2 regions of the Bradyrhizobium sp. WSM471 genome follow, and region 1 is predicted to be linked to the other one. Evidence: predicted binding sites of a transcription regulator. Region 1 holds the regulator's gene; the other holds the start of a gene.

Region 1 (7,721 bases):
TCCAGGAGCTGTCCGAGGACTACACGATCGCGATCGTCACCCATAACATGCAGCAGGCGGCGCGCGTCTCCGACAAGACCGCCTTCATGTATCTCGGCGAGCTGATCGAGTTCGACGATACCAGCAAGATCTTCACGTCGCCGACCGACCGGCGCACGCAGGATTACATCACCGGCCGGTTCGGCTAGGAGACGCGACATGGCTTCCGAACATACCGCAAAGGCTTTCGACACCGACCTCCAGGAACTCACCCGCCTGGTTGCGGAGATGGGCGGGATCGCCGAACGCATGATCGTCGAGTCCGTCGACGCACTGATCCGCCGCGACGTCCCGCTCGGGCAGCGCGTCGTCGCCACCGACACCGAGCTCGACGCGCTGCAGAAGCGCATCGAGGAGCGCGCGGTGCTCACCATCGCCCGCCGCCAGCCGATGGCGGTCGATCTGCGCGAGATCGTCGGCGCCATGCGCGTCGCGACCGATCTCGAGCGCATCGGCGACCTCGCCAAGAACATGGGCAAGCGCGTCGCGGCGCTGGAGACGGACTTCCATCCGCTCAAGCTGTTCCGCGGCCTCGAGCACATGACCGACCTCGTGCAGCAGCAGGTCAAGTCGGTGCTGGACGCCTATGCCGCGCATGATCTGCCGGCGGCGATGGCGGTGTGGAAGGGCGACGAGGAAGTCGACGCCATCTGCACCTCGCTGTTCCGCGAGCTCCTCACCTACATGATGGAGGATCCGCGCAACATCTCGTTCTGTATTCACCTGATGTTCTGCGCCAAGAACATCGAGCGGATCGGCGACCACGCCACCAACATCGCCGAGACCGTGTTCTACATGATCGAGGGCCAGGCGATCACCGACAAGCGGCCGAAGGGCGACATGACGACCTTCGCCAACACGGTACCGAACACTTAAGGAGCGACGACCCGATGGGCGCACGCATTATGGTGGTTGAGGACGAGGAAGCCCTGACCGAGCTTCTCCGCTACAACCTCGAAGGCGACGGCTATGACGTCGAGACGGTGATGCGCGGCGACGACGCCGACACCCGTCTCAAGGAGCACATTCCCGATCTGATCGTGCTCGACTGGATGCTGCCGGGCCTGTCAGGCATCGAATTGTGCCGGCGGCTTCGCACCCGTCCCGAGACCAAGCAGCTCCCGATCATCATGCTCACCGCGCGCGGCGAGGAGAGCGAGCGGGTGCGGGGTCTTGCGACCGGCGCCGACGATTACATCGTCAAGCCGTTCTCGGTGCCGGAGCTGCTGGCGCGCGTGAAGGGCCTGCTGCGGCGCGCAAGCCCCGAGCGGCTCGCCACCGTCCTTGCTTTTGGCGACATCGAGCTCGACCGCGACAAGCGCCGCGTGGCGCGCTCGGGCCGGCCGATCGATCTCGGTCCGACCGAATATCGCCTGCTGGAGTTCTTCCTGGAGCACCCGGGGCGGGTGTTCTCGCGCGAGCAGCTGCTCGACAGCGTCTGGGGCCGCGACATCTATATCGACGAGCGGACCGTCGACGTGCATATCGGCCGCCTGCGCAAGCTGCTCAATCTCGGCCGCGAGCAGGACCCGATCCGCACCGTCCGCGGCGCCGGCTACGCGCTGGATGATCGCTTCGCGAAGGCGGAGCAGGTGTAGGGTTGCAGGCTTGAGGTTCTCAGCCGTCATCCCGGACAAGCGAGCGAAGCGAGCGCTGATCCGGGACCCATAACCACAGGGAGTGGTTTGGCGAAGACTCGGAGTGACCCCTTTCGCGCAACAACTGCGTGCTCGGAGTATGGTCCTGGCTTTCGCCAGGACGACACTCCAATTGAACTGTCTTCGCGCGACGACTTGCCGTGATTAGCGCGGACCCGGCTTCACCGGTGCGCGGCGCCGATCCGACGCCGGCTGGTACGCGACGCGCGAGTGCTGGGCGCAATAGGGCAGGCCGGACAGCGCCCTTCCACCGCAGAAGAAGAAGTCCGGGCTGGAGGGATCGCCGACCGGCCAGTGGCAGGTCGCCTCGTTCAATTCCAGCAGCGACAGCCGCTGGCTCATTGGCACCACGTTGTCGTAGGTGACCGGATCCGGCTCCGCCTCGACCTCAAACGCCTGCGCCAGCGCGGTGTTGCCGCGCGAGATCGGGCGGCTCACCCGCATCATGTGCTGCGCGGGGCGCGCCTTGCGCGGCCGCGGCGCTGCCGATGATGGGCTCTTGGCGCGGCCCGAAAGGCCGAGCCTGTGCACTTTGCCGATCACGGCATTGCGGGTCACATTGCCGAGCTCCGCCGCGATCTGGCTGGCCGAAAGTCCGGCCTCCCAGAGCTTTTTCAGCTGCTCGACGCGATCATCGGACCAGGTCAAAACCGTCATTGCACCCTTTCCCTCGCTGCGCGCCAGCCATCCTGGGGCCTCGCAGCGAATGCCTAAGCCTTCAAAAACCCGTGCCGCCAGAATCCCTTAAGGCTCGCCGGGCGCGTCTTGAACGCCCGAACGTTTACGCCGGTACATAAGGACTTAAAGATCAGAACCACTGCACGAGATGTCGTATCTGACAATCCAAACGCTACAATATGGCGTGACTCCCGCGCAAGAGTCCGCCGACTCGCTTCCACATGTTCCGTGGCTAAATCCCGCAAAATCGGCACCGCAAGACTACGGATTCAGCGTTTCGCGAGGCTTTCCGGGCGGCATTGACACCCGTTTCACCAGGCCTAAGATAGTCGTGCGTGCCGCCCTCAAGAGGCGGCACGTTTCGTTTTCCGGGCCGGTCGATGGTGCGTTGCGCAATGCACGCTCACGCCGTCCGCAACATTCAAGTGACCGTCATGACTAACAGCGCAGCGCCGCATTTGCTCCCCGTTTTCGCCAGGTCCGACCTCGGTTTCGAGCGTGGCGAAGGCTGCTGGCTGATCGCGACCAACGGCGAGCGCTATCTCGATTTCACCTCCGGGGTGGCGGTGAATGCGCTTGGCCATGCCCATCCGGCGCTGGTCGCGGCGTTGCAGGAGCAGGCCACGAAGCTCTGGCACATGTCGAACCTGTTCCAGAGCCCGGACGGCGAAAAGCTCGCCGCGCGCCTGTGCAATGAAAGTTTCGCGGACTTCGTGTTCTTCTGCAATTCCGGCGCCGAAGCGCTGGAATGCGTGATCAAGGTCGTGCGCCGCTATCACGCGGCAAAGGGCCATCCAGACCGCTATCGCATGATCACCTTCGAAGGCGCCTTCCACGGCCGCACGCTGGCGACGCTGGCCGCGACGGGTTCGGCAAAATATCTCGAAGGTTTCGGCCCTCCGATGGAGGGCTTCGACCAGGTTGCGCATGGCGATCTCGACGCGGTGAAAAAGGCGATCGGTCCGCAGACCGCCGGCATCCTGATCGAGCCGATCCAGGGCGAAGGCGGTGTGCGTTCGGCAACGCCCGCCTTCTTGAGGGCGTTGCGCCAGCTCTGCGACGAGAAGGGTTTGTTGCTCGCCTTCGACGAGGTGCAGACCGGCATGGGCCGCACCGGCGATCTGTTCGCGTACCGCCGCCTTGGCGTCGAACCCGACGTGATGTCGCTGGCCAAGGCGCTCGGTGGCGGCTTTCCGATCGGCGCCTGCCTTGCGACCGCGGAAGCGGCGTCCGGCATGACGCCGGGCTCGCACGGCTCGACCTTCGGCGGCAATCCGCTCGCGATCGCCGCTGCGAACGCCGTGCTCGACGTCATGCTCAAGCCCGGATTCTTCGACCACGTGCAGAGGATGTCGCTGCTGCTGAAGCAGAAGCTCGCCTCCGTGATCGACCGTCATAGCGATGTCGTCAGCGAAGTGCGCGGCGAGGGCCTCCTGATCGGCATCAAGGCCGTGGTGCCTTCCGGCGATCTCGTTGCCGCCTTGCGCGACCAAAAGCTGCTCACCGTCGGTGCCGGCGACAATGTCGTGCGTTTCCTGCCGCCTTTGATCGTCACCGAAGCCGAGATCGAGGACAGCGTCGGGCGGCTCGAGCGCGCCTGCACCGCGTTGTCCGGCAACAAGCGGGCGGCAAGCTGATGAGCAAGTCGCCCGATAAAGCACCCAAGAAAACACCGAAGCACTTTCTCGATATCAACGAGCTGCCGCTGTCGGAGCTCAAGCGCATGCTGGCCGCGTCCTCCGCGATGAAGGCGAAGCAGAAGGCGCATCAGCCGGTCAGGCCGCTCGAAGGCAAGACCCTGGCGATGATCTTCGAGCGCCCCTCGACGCGGACGCGGGTGTCTTTCGATGTCGCCATGCGCCAGCTCGGCGGCGAGCCCATCATGCTCACCGGCGCCGAGATGCAGCTCGGTCGCGGCGAGACCATCGCCGACACCGCGCGCGTGCTGTCGCGCTACGTCGATGCCATCATGATCCGCATCCTCAATCACGATGCGCTGCTGGAGCTCGCTGCGAACGCTACCGTCCCCGTCATCAACGGCCTGACGCGGCGCTCGCATCCCTGCCAGGTGATGGCGGACCTCATGACCTACGAGGAACATCGCGGCCCGATCGAGGGCAAGACCGTGGCCTGGACCGGCGACGACAATAACGTGCTCGCCTCCTGGGCGCACGCCGCCGAGCGCTTCAAGTTCCAGCTCAATGTCGCGACGCCTCCGGAGCTCGCGCCGAAAAAAGCGATGCGCGACTTCATCAAGGCGACCGGCGCGCCGATCATGCTCGGCACGGATGCCGAAGCCGCCGTGCGCGGCGCCGATTGTGTCGTGACCGACACCTGGGTGTCGATGGGCGACAAGGAAGGCGAGCACCGCCATAACGTGCTCAAGCCCTATCAGGTCAATGCCCAGCTGATGTCGCTGGCCAAGCCCGATGCGCTGTTCATGCACTGCCTGCCCGCCCATCGCGGCGAGGAGGTCACCGACGAGGTGATCGACGGTCCGCAATCCGTCGTGTTCGACGAGGCCGAAAACCGCCTGCACGCGCAGAAGGGCATTCTGGCCTGGTGCTTCGACGAGGTGAAGTGATCTCGCTGGAATCCCGGCGGCCACCTCACATATGATCGTCGTCCCGGACAAGCGCAGCTTCTGGCAACGCGTAGCGTTGTCCAGAACGGAGCGCCGATCCGGGACCCATAACCACAGGAAGTCGTTTGGCGAGGATTCGGAGTTGTCATCTCGCGCAGTAGCGTAATCCTGTGGTTATGGGTCCCGGATCTGCGGCTAGCGCTTGTCCGGGACGACACCGAGGTTGAGGTTGCTTCGTACAGTTCCCCAACCCCCCTTCCAATTCCGCCTTCCGACCCCAGATAAGCGCCATGGTTTCCCAATCCCCTGACATGAAAACCGGGCCCGAAGGCCCGGTTCGCGCGCCATCCGCGGTTCCGATCGATGACGCCGTGCTGCCCTACGAGGTCGACGCGCTCGACGTGCGCGGTCGGCTGGTGCGGCTTGGTTCGGCGCTCGACGAGATCCTGACCAAGCACGATTATCCCGCGCCGGTCGGCAAGCTGCTCGGCGAGGCCATCGTGCTGACTACGCTGCTCGGCTCCTCGCTGAAATTCGAGGGCCGCTTCATCCTCCAGGCGCAGACCGACGGTCCGGTGTCGTTCCTGGTCGTGGACTACCAGGCGCCGGATCGCCTGCGCGCCTATGCGCGCTACGACGCCGCGCGCCTCGGCGAAGTCCAGGATTCCGGCAAGACTTCCGGCGCGCTGCTGGGCCACGGTCATCTCGCCATGACCATCGACCAGGGCCCCGACATGAGCCGCTACCAGGGCCTGGTCGCGCTCGACGGCGGCAGCCTCGAAGACGCCGCTCACGAATATTTCCTGCGCTCCGAGCAGATCCCGACCCGCGTGCGCCTCGCCGTCGGCGAGGAATGGCGTTCGAATGACGGCGGCAAGCATCGCTGGCGTGCCGGCGGCATGCTGATGCAGTTCCTGCCGAAGGCGCCCGAGCGCGCGCGGCAGGCCGATCTGCATCCCGGCGATGCGCCCGAGGGCGTCGAAGTGCATGCCGTCGCTGAAGACGATGCCTGGGTCGAGGCGCGCTCGCTGATCGAGACCGTCGAAGACGTCGAGCTGATCGATCCGGAGCTGTCCGGCGAGCGGCTGCTCTACCGCCTGTTCCACGAGCGCGGCGTGCGCGTGTTCAATCCGCTGCCCTTGAAGGCGCAATGCTCCTGCTCGCGCGACGCGGTGGCATCGATGCTGAAGAGCTTTTCGTCCGACGACCGGGCCGCCATGGTCAAGGACGACAAGGTCGTCGTGACCTGCGAGTTCTGCAGCTCGGTGTACGAGTTCACACCGGATGAGGCGGGCGTCGAGGACGCGTGAGACGTTAGCCCGTAGCCCGGATGGAGCGCAGCGCAATCCGGGGCCGCTCGCCCGGCATTCGGCACCTTCCCGGACTACGCTTGCGCTCCATCCGGGCTACGGGACCTCCTCTGTGTCGCCCCTCTGTCAATCCATACGCACAAAAATATTCCACTTTACCGAAATTCGGAAATCGCGTATATGTCGCTCATCCCGGCTCATCCTTGAGGGGCGATCTTGTGGTCGTCATGTTCGCGAGCCGGGCTTGCGGTGGACGCGGCAGCGTTCGGGTGCGAAAGGCGTGGGCAGGGCGGATTGCTCTCCGTGAGCCCAAGGCTTCGTTCCGACGAGCGGCGCTGTCAGGCTTAGTCTCGTCTGTAAGTTTCCGGCTCCGTCGACAGGGCTGGGAAAACTGCGGCGAAATGGCGGGCCGTGCGTACGGCAAAACCGTGTGGTCCTGGCCGTCGTTGCTACGGTCAAGCCCCGGCGAATGCGGCACTTGCGCCAACCGGCGCGATGCCGGTGAATTTCGCGAGGGCGAGGGAGGCCAAAAGGAACTCGGCTCCCGGGAGAGCACGGCATAAGCCGTCCAACCACTGCGCAGGGAAGGCCGAGTGATTGGCTACACCTGTATGCTGCTGTGCGGTCTTCTTGCGCTACACCTTTCGCGCAGCAGACCGTGGGTGCCAGCCGGCACCCGGCCTTCCCTGCGCCCTCTTGGATTTGAGGGTGGTGCGACGAAGCAAGGCTCGGGCGAAATCGGCCGCGAGAACGAAAAGGCGTGTCTGCAAGTCGAAGATGAACGCGAAGACGATCCGCTCTCGTGCCCCGGACGCGGCGCAGCGTCCCTTCGACGGTGCGCTGCAGAGCCGGGGCCCATCTATCCGCATTGGGCCGTGTCGCCCCTGGGTCCCGGCTCCGCGCAGCAACGCTTGCGCGTTGCAGCTTGTCCGGGACACGAGAGTCGGGACGCTATCGGGGAAGCCCTGCCCCAAAAGGTCGCGTCGCCGCCACCCTCAATTCAACACCCGCTTGTTGTCCGGGCTGTCCAGCGAGAACGTCGGCACGTCGATCTCGAAGCGTTCGCCGGTTGCGCTGACCATCTGGTAGCGGCCGGTCATGAAGCCCGAGGCGGTCGTGAGCGGCACGCCGGAGGTGTATTCGAAGCGTTCGCCGGGGGCGAGCGTCGGCTGCTCGCCGACGACGCCCTCGCCCTTCACCTCCTGCTGCCGGCCGGTGGCATCGGTGATGATCCAGTGCCGCGTCTTGAGCTGCACGGTCTCGTCGCCGGAATTGGTGATGACGACGGTGTAGGCCCAGAAATAACGGGAGCGGTCGGCCGACGACTGCTCCGGAACAAAGTTCGGCTCGACGGTCACTTCGATCTGGCGGGTCACGGCGCGGTACATGATTGCCATCATACCGAAAACCGCTCTGGAACCAAACGCTGGAGGCGGTCCTGGCGACATCGTC
Region 2 (7,721 bases), 3.7 Mb from region 1:
CGCCGGCCACGACCGCATTATCGACCACATAATGATGGACGGCCTCGAAGACGCCTACGAGACCGGCCGCTCCATGGGCGATTTCGGCGAGGCCACCGCCGAAGCCTATCAGTTCACCCGCAAGGACCAGGACGCCTATGCGATGGAAACGCTCAGCCGCGCGCGCAAGGCGGTCGAGGGCGGCGCGTTCAAGGCCGAGATCGCGCCGATCACGCTGAGCGAGAAGGCAGGTCCCCGCATCGTCGCCAATGACGAGCATCCGCTGAAGGTCGATCCCGCGAAGATCCCCGGGCTGAAGCCGGCGTTCCGCGCCAACGGCACCATCACGCCGGCGGCCTCTTCCGCCAACGCCGACGGCGCCGCTGCGCTGGTCCTGACGAAGCGCTCGCTCGCCGATCGCAGCGGCCTGCCGGCTCTGGCCGAGATCAAGGGCCACGCCACCCACAGCCAGGAGCCGCAATGGTTCACCACGGCGCCGATCCCGGCAATCCGCAAGCTGCTCGACAAGGTCGGCTGGAGCGCCGACGATGTCGATCTGTTCGAAATCAACGAGGCCTTTGCCGTGGTGGCGATGGCGGCGCAGCGCGATCTCGGCATTCCCCGCGACAAGCTCAACGTCAACGGCGGCGCCTGCGCGCTCGGCCATCCCATCGGCGCCACCGGCGCACGGCTGATCGTGACGCTGCTACATGCGCTCGAGGCGCGAAACCTCAAGCGCGGTATCGCGGCGCTCTGCATTGGCGGCGGCGAAGCCACTGCGATCGCGGTGGAGCGCTTGACGCACTGACGTGAAAGTCCGGAAGTGAGGGAACTCTGTCATTTTCGACAGACGCGTCCCGTGCCATTCTGCAAACTCGCGCAGGTCTCTCGCCTGCCCTTCAAGATTGAGGCCCAATGATCTCGAACTGGCTCGCGGCAGCACTCGGCCGCCGCAATATCCATTACGGCTGGGTGATGGTCGGCGTAACCTTCCTCACGGCGCTGATCAGCGCCGGCACGGTCGGCGCGCCCGGCGTGTTCATCGTTCCGCTTCAGAAGGAGTTCGGCTGGAGCACGGCGGAGATCTCCTCCGCACTGTCGATCCGCTTCATCCTGTTCGGGCTGATGGCGCCGTTCGCGGCTGCCCTGCTCAACCGCTACGGCCTGCGCAACGTCACGCTGACCGCGCAGCTCATCGTCGTCTCGGCGCTGGTGCTCTCGCTCGGCATGACAGAGGTCTGGCAGCTCGTCGCGCTGTGGGGTGTGGTGATCGGGATCGGCACCGGCATGACTGCGCTGGTGCTGGGCGCCACCATCGCGACGCGCTGGTTCGCGGCGCGGCGCGGCCTCGTCGTCGGTATCATGACCGCGAGTGTCGCCACCGGTCAGCTCGTGTTCCTGCCGCTGCTGGCAAGCCTCACCGAACGTTTCGGCTGGCGGGTTGCGCTCGGCTTCGTCTGCATCGCGCTCGGTGTTTCCGCCCTCGCGGTCCTGCTCGCGATGCGCGACCGCCCGAGCGACGTCGGCCTGCGCCCCTTCGGCGACGAAGGCGCAGAGCCCCTGCCCGCCGCGCCGGTCACCCACGGCTCGATCACCGGCGTTGCACTCGGCACGCTGCGCGACGCCTCGAAGAGCAGCGCGTTCTGGGTTCTGTTCGCGACGTTCTTCGTCTGCGGCGCATCCACCAATGGCCTCGTGCAGGTGCATCTGATTCCGATGTGCCTCGATTTCGGCATCCCCCAGGTGCAGGCCGCGGGCCTGTTGGCTGCGATGGGCATCTTCGATTTCTTCGGCACCATCATGTCGGGCTGGCTGTCGGACCGCTACGACAACCGCTATTTGCTGTTCTGGTATTACGGCCTGCGCGGGCTCTCGCTGATCTTCCTCCCTTTCAGCGATTTCTCGTTCTATGGGCTCTCGATCTTCGCGATGTTCTACGGGCTCGACTGGATCGCAACCGTGCCGCCCACGGTGCGCTTGACCGCGCAGAAATTCGGACCCGAGCGCGCCAATCTGGTGTTCGGCTGGATCTTTGCCGGCCACCAGCTCGGCGCGGGCACCGCCGCCTTCGGCGCGGGTTTCTCGCGTACGGTCTATCAGAGCTACCTGCCCGCCTTCTTCATCGCCGGCGCGCTCTGCGTGTTCGCCTCGCTGATCGTGCTGACGCTGTCGCGACAACCGAAGCCAAAGCCGCAGGCCGCGATGGCTTAGTACCTGATCGTGGTGGTGACGCCGAAGACTGCGGCGTCACCGATCCGCGCGACACCGCTCGAATCGTTCGGGTCCGGGATGCCGCCCGATGGACGGAACACATATTGGAAGTACGGCGCGACCAGCCAGCCCGGCTTGACATGCGCTTCGTAGATCATCTCGATCAGGGTTTCGTTGCTGCGCACCGGGCTCTGGATGCCGGTGAAGAATTGGGTATCGACGTCGAGATGACGCGCAGTGTTCGAGATCCGCATGTAGGCCGCCGCCACGCCGAAGCGATCGAGCGGTCGACCGGGAACGAAACCGACGAAGCCGATGCCGCCGTCGATATAGAGATCAATCAGGTTGCGGTCCGGCGGGCTGTAGGCGATGCGGCCGAACGCGGTGACACCCGGGATCGAGGCCGACGTGCTGTTGTCCCTGACCTCCGGCGGGCGGTAGAGCACCTGCTCGATGACCGCGAAGATTCCGTAATTGCCGCGAAGCTTCGCCGGAATGCCGCTTCCGCCGGGATCGGCGATCGACTGTCCCTCCGCCGTCAAGCGCTGGCTGTCGAAGGAGCCATAATGCTTCCAGGCACCCGGCGTGACATTGCCGGCGAGCGGACGGCCGCCGATATCGATGGCGTAGTTGAAGCGAACCTGCCCGATCACCCACGGCGGGTCGTTGACGCGAAAGGCGAGACCATGATGGTCGCGAAGCTGCGGATCTGCATCGCCAGGTCCTGACGGATCGCCGTTGAAGACAGCACCGAACGCCGTGATCTGATCCGTCAGCGCGGCCTTGATGCGAATGCCGGGCACCGCGATCGGCGGCGCCGGCCCGCCGGCCGGAAGGTTGGATGCCTTGATCGCCGGCCAGCCGAAGGTGCCGTTGATGAAGAGATCGTCGGTCTGGCTGTCGAAAAACTCGACATCGGCGGCCTGCTGGCCGGCCCTGATGTTCAAGCGGTCGTTGAAGAAGCTCTGCTCGAAATAGGCATTGTAGAGCCGCTGGTCCGGCAGCGCCTCGATTTCGCTGATGGTGGCGAGATTCATGACGTAGTTGCGGCTCAGACCTCGCCCGTAGATCACGAAGGCATTGGCGTAAAAGCGGCCACCGGTCCAACCGACCAGCTTGTCGAGATCGGCATCGACCGACAGATCAAGCCGGCCGAAATGGATGGCGCCGCGCTTAACGCCACCCGACACATTGCCGATGTTGTCGGCGATGTAGGTGGCGCCGAAATTCAGGCCCTTGTCGGCGAGGCCGTCATGCCAGTCGTTGAACCATTTCGGAGCGAGCCACCCCGCCGCGCTTTCGTCCTTGGCGCCGGCGAACGCGCTCGTGCCTGCCACTGTCCAGGCCAGCGCAATGGCAGCCGCATATCGCAGCAAAAATCGATGTGCACTCGCGATCACGGCTGATACCGGCTGGCGTACGCTATTTGAAGATGCCGCTACGCCGCATGAAGAGATAGGCCGCACCGACCGACGAGGCCATCAGGAGCGCCGCCCAGAAAAATCCGCTCTCGACATCGGTCAGCGGCAGGCCCTTGGTGTTCATGCCGAAGATACCGGTGATCAGCGTCGGCGGCAGCAACAGCGAAGTGACGATCGATAGCGTGTGGAGGTGGTTGTTGCTTTGCTCCTCGTTCTTGAAACGCAGCTCCTCCTCGAGCAGGCGGCTGCGTTCGCGCAGCTCGACGATATCGTGGTCAAGGCCGTCCAGCCGCTGCGCCAGCTTGCCGGCCTGGATACGCAGGTCCGGCGACAGGTGGTCGGTGTTCTTCTGGTCGAGGCGATGGAACAGCGTACGCAGGCCGGTGAGCTGGCGATGCAGCCTGACGCAGGTCCGGCGCAGCCGGCCGAGATTGCGGCGCATCTCCGGCTTGGCGTCGTCGGCCAGAATCCGCTCCTCGATCTCGTCGATCTCCTGGCCGAGCTTGTCGGCCATCCTATCAAGCGTGTCGGCGACCTCGTCGACGATCTTTTCGAGGAGATGGGCGACATTGTCGACGCGGTAGCCGCCTTCGAGCACCCGGCGTGTCGCGTCCGCCGAGCACAGCGCCTGATGGCGGCCGCTGATCAGGAGCCGCTCGGTCATGGCGAAGCGCAGGAACGCGGTCTCCTCCGTCGCGCTGCCGATGTCGCGTACGAGGTCGGAGAACACGCCGTAGATGCAGTGATCGATGACGTGAAGCTGCTGGAAGGTGTCGTTGGACAGCAAGAGCTCGCGCGCAAGCGGCGGCAGCTGTGACGCGGCGATCCACGGCCGTGAACGCGTGTCCGTGAGGTTGAAATGCAGCCAGAGCCGGCCGTCGTGACTGAACTCGATCGGCTGGTCGATCGGCAGCGCTTCGGCACCGCCGTCGCTGTGGAGGCGGAACGCCCACACCAGGCCGGGAATGCCAGACACGGAATCCGATATCGCGCTGACACGCTCTGCCGGCTCAGCCATGACCAACCCCAACCGTCAACGAATGCCCCGCTCCGGAAGATGGCTGACGCATCTTCCGGACCCACGCGGGTACTCAATTACGGCATTGTTACAGTTTGATGATGACGCCCTACTCGGCCGCCAACCCGGTCGAGGCCGCCGCCTCGGCTTCCCTGATGTAGTCGTGCACGACGCGGCCGAACGGCAGCGTCAGGTCGGCGATGTAATGATGCGCGCCGAGGCAGCGGCGGACCGGGAAATCAGCGACGGGCGCGTTGACATGCGGCACCAGATGCAGCCGGCCGGGCCCCATCCAGGAGCCCTTCGGCACGATGTCGGTGAGGTTGATCGCGACCAGCTGGCAGACCTCGAGGCGACCGTCGACGCCGGGGATCATCTTCAGATTGATCTGCGTCTTCGACAGCGTGGCGCGGGTGAGATCGCCGTTGCCGGCCATGCTCTCGTGCTTGTAACCCATCGTGCCCATGGCGACGAGCTGGCCGGCATATTCCAGCGTGCCCGTCAGCGTGTCCTTGACGATCTCGAGTTTGGGATGAGCGTATTTCTTGGGAAAGCCCCAGATCTCGCGGCCGGCGGCGATCGGCGGATCATCGTCCAGATACATCTGCGAGACGAAGTTGACCTCCTCGCCGTGCAGGCGCGCGGGGATGACGAGGCCGGATTCGGTGTAGCTGCCAAAGCCGGACGAGTCCGGCATCCTGATCCATTCGTAATGCACGATCGGCTGATCGATCGGCTCCAGCGGCTCAGGCAGGCCGGCGCGGATGAGGTCCGGATCGGTCTCGTAGGTGATGACGAGGAATTCGCGGTTGACGAAGCGATAGGGCCCGGCCGGATAGCTCGGCCCGGCCGCCGGCATCGACGGAAGTCTCAGCAAATCTTCCCTGCGCATCGCTGGTCTCTCCTCTCGTGGCGCTCACGTGATGCCCACCCGGCGGCGTCAGGCGGCGATGCAGAGTGCTAGCCGCCGTCATTGACTGCGATGTGAAGGATTTCCGTCAGCCGCACGACCGCAGCCATTCCCAAGGCGATCATGGTGCATGCAAGCGATGCATCGGCGCCAGAATTGTCATTACGCCGTCACCGCCGGACGCAATCGTTTGGCGAAACAGGGAGCACCGACCATGGACGCCCGCACATATCAGACACATCAGCCTTCTTCACGAGGCTGGCGGCCCGAGCGCTGCGACCGCGTCGCGCTGGTGCTGCAAGGTGGCGGCGCGCTCGGCGCCTATCAGGCCGGCGTCTACCAGGCGCTGCACGAGGCCGGCATCGAGCCCGACTGGGTCTGCGGCGTCTCGATCGGCGCGATCAACTCCGCCATCATCGCCGGCAACAAGCCGGAGAAGCGGCTCGAGGCGCTGCGCATTTTCTGGGAGCGCATCACCAACCGCAAGATCTGGCACTACACGCCTGACGGCGACATCTTTCGCCAGTGGCGCAATCTCACCAGCGCCTGGATGACGTCGGCGATGGGCCAGCCGGGCTTCTTCAGCCCGCATCAAGTCAATCCATGGCTCAGCCCGGTCGGAGCCCGGACCGCCACCAGCTATTACGACACGATGCCGCTGAAGGAGAGCCTGCTCGAACTCGTCGACTTCGACCTCATCAACGAGAAGAAGGTTCGCTTCGCAGTCGGCGCCGTGAACGTGCTCTCCGGCAATTTCATCTATTTCGACAATTCCCATGACGAGATCGAGCCGGAGCACATCATGGCTTCCGGCGCCCTGCCCCCGGCACTGCCGATGGTACGGATCGGCACCGATCATTTCTGGGACGGCGGCATCGTCTCCAATACGCCGCTCCAGCACCTGCTCGACCAGGAGGACGCGCTCAATTCGCTGGTGTTCCAGGTCGACCTGTTCAGCGCGCGGGGCGTGCTGCCGCGCTCGATCCAGGACGTGATGGCCCGCCACAAGGACATCATGTATTCCTCGCGCACCCGCCACAACACCGACGTCTACCGCCGCACCCACAACCTCAAGGTCCTGCTCTACAAGGCCTTGGCGAAGCTGCCCGACGAGCAGCTCTCCGAGGAGGAGCGCAAACTCAAGTCGAGCCTGCGCCACATGCCGGAGATCGCGATCCTGCATCTGATCTACCAGCAGAAGGCCTATGAAGGCGACGCCAAGGACCACGAATTCTCGGGCACCTCGATGCGCGAGCACTGGACCTCCGGCTACGAAGACACCAAGCGCACCCTCAAGCGCCGCGACTGGATCAAGATGCCCGACGAAGGCATGGGGCTGGTGGTGCACGATGTGCACCGGGAGACGGAAAGCGCGTGAGCAACGCGCCCCGCGGGGCGCGCTCAAACAAAAAGTGCGAAAACAACCCCATGCACAGTAGCCGGGGCGTGGCAAATCAATGACTTACGTTTTACCGAAAACGATTTGACTCGTCGGGCAAAACAGGAGCAGGATGTCATCGTCGGGCATCTGCGTCATCATCGTCATCAACCTGCAAAATGGTCTCCGACAGCAGAGCGGCAGCCTTTTGCAGCGGGCCTATGAACCGGTCCAACTCGACGAAGCTGACGCGTGCCACCGGCACGGAGACGCCCAGGCAAGCGATCAGCTCTCGATCCGGGGACAGGATGGGCACGGCACACCCCACCACGCCTTTCACGTACTCTTCGTTCGTTTTGGCCCAGCCGCGCTGCCGCGTCTCTTCGAGCACCTTCATTAGCGCGTGGACATCGACAATCGTCGTTTCAGTGAATTTGATCAGAGCGAGTGCGTGGCACAGCTTCACCCGCGTCCGCTCGGGCAATCCGCTCATGTAGATCTTTCCGGTGGACGTGCAGTGTAGCGGCGCCGCTTCTCCCGGATTGAACTGAAGACCTTGCGGCTCCGAAACGCGAACGCTGTCCACATAGGCGACGGAATTATCGCGCACGACGCCGATCTCGCATTGTTCACCGATTTCTGCCGCGACCGCTCGAAGCACCGCGTGCCGCCGCGCTGTGCGGAAGGCCGCTCCGATCACAGTCGCGGATAGCGTGACGAGTTGATTACCCACAACGTAACGCTTGGTCCCCAACGCCTTCTGAAGCAGTCCGCGGCCTTCAAGATTTCCGATCAACCTGTGCG

Evidence for each region. Region 1 encodes PhoB, which activates phosphate uptake and scavenging genes when phosphate is short. Its sites were predicted from a motif close to TGTCATNNANCTGTCAT; they were not measured.
Region 2: a site for PhoB is predicted at 5,697-5,713, ahead of BRA471DRAFT_RS16470 (acetoacetate decarboxylase). Genes of this name have one in related genera too.

The regions. Positions count from the first base shown of each region.
Region 1 covers NZ_CM001442.1:7,510,964-7,518,684, reverse strand. Annotated here, with positions in the region: gene pstB (phosphate ABC transporter ATP-binding protein PstB) at 1-188, shown strand, start outside; gene phoU (phosphate signaling complex protein PhoU) at 199-915, shown strand; gene phoB (phosphate regulon transcriptional regulator PhoB) at 930-1,637, shown strand; gene BRA471DRAFT_RS34410 (GcrA family cell cycle regulator) at 1,842-2,354, opposite strand; gene BRA471DRAFT_RS34405 (aspartate aminotransferase family protein) at 2,810-4,012, shown strand; gene argF (ornithine carbamoyltransferase) at 4,012-4,959, shown strand; gene BRA471DRAFT_RS34395 (Hsp33 family molecular chaperone) at 5,250-6,269, shown strand; gene apaG (Co2+/Mg2+ efflux protein ApaG) at 7,265-7,657, opposite strand.
Region 2 covers NZ_CM001442.1:3,762,211-3,769,931, reverse strand. Annotated here, with positions in the region: gene BRA471DRAFT_RS16490 (acetyl-CoA C-acyltransferase) at 1-787, shown strand, start outside; gene BRA471DRAFT_RS16485 (MFS transporter) at 895-2,190, shown strand; gene BRA471DRAFT_RS16480 (carbohydrate porin) at 2,187-3,590, opposite strand; gene BRA471DRAFT_RS16475 (transporter) at 3,613-4,629, opposite strand; gene BRA471DRAFT_RS16470 (acetoacetate decarboxylase) at 4,739-5,521, opposite strand; gene BRA471DRAFT_RS16465 (patatin-like phospholipase family protein) at 5,754-6,917, shown strand; gene BRA471DRAFT_RS16460 (IclR family transcriptional regulator) at 7,054-7,721, opposite strand, start outside.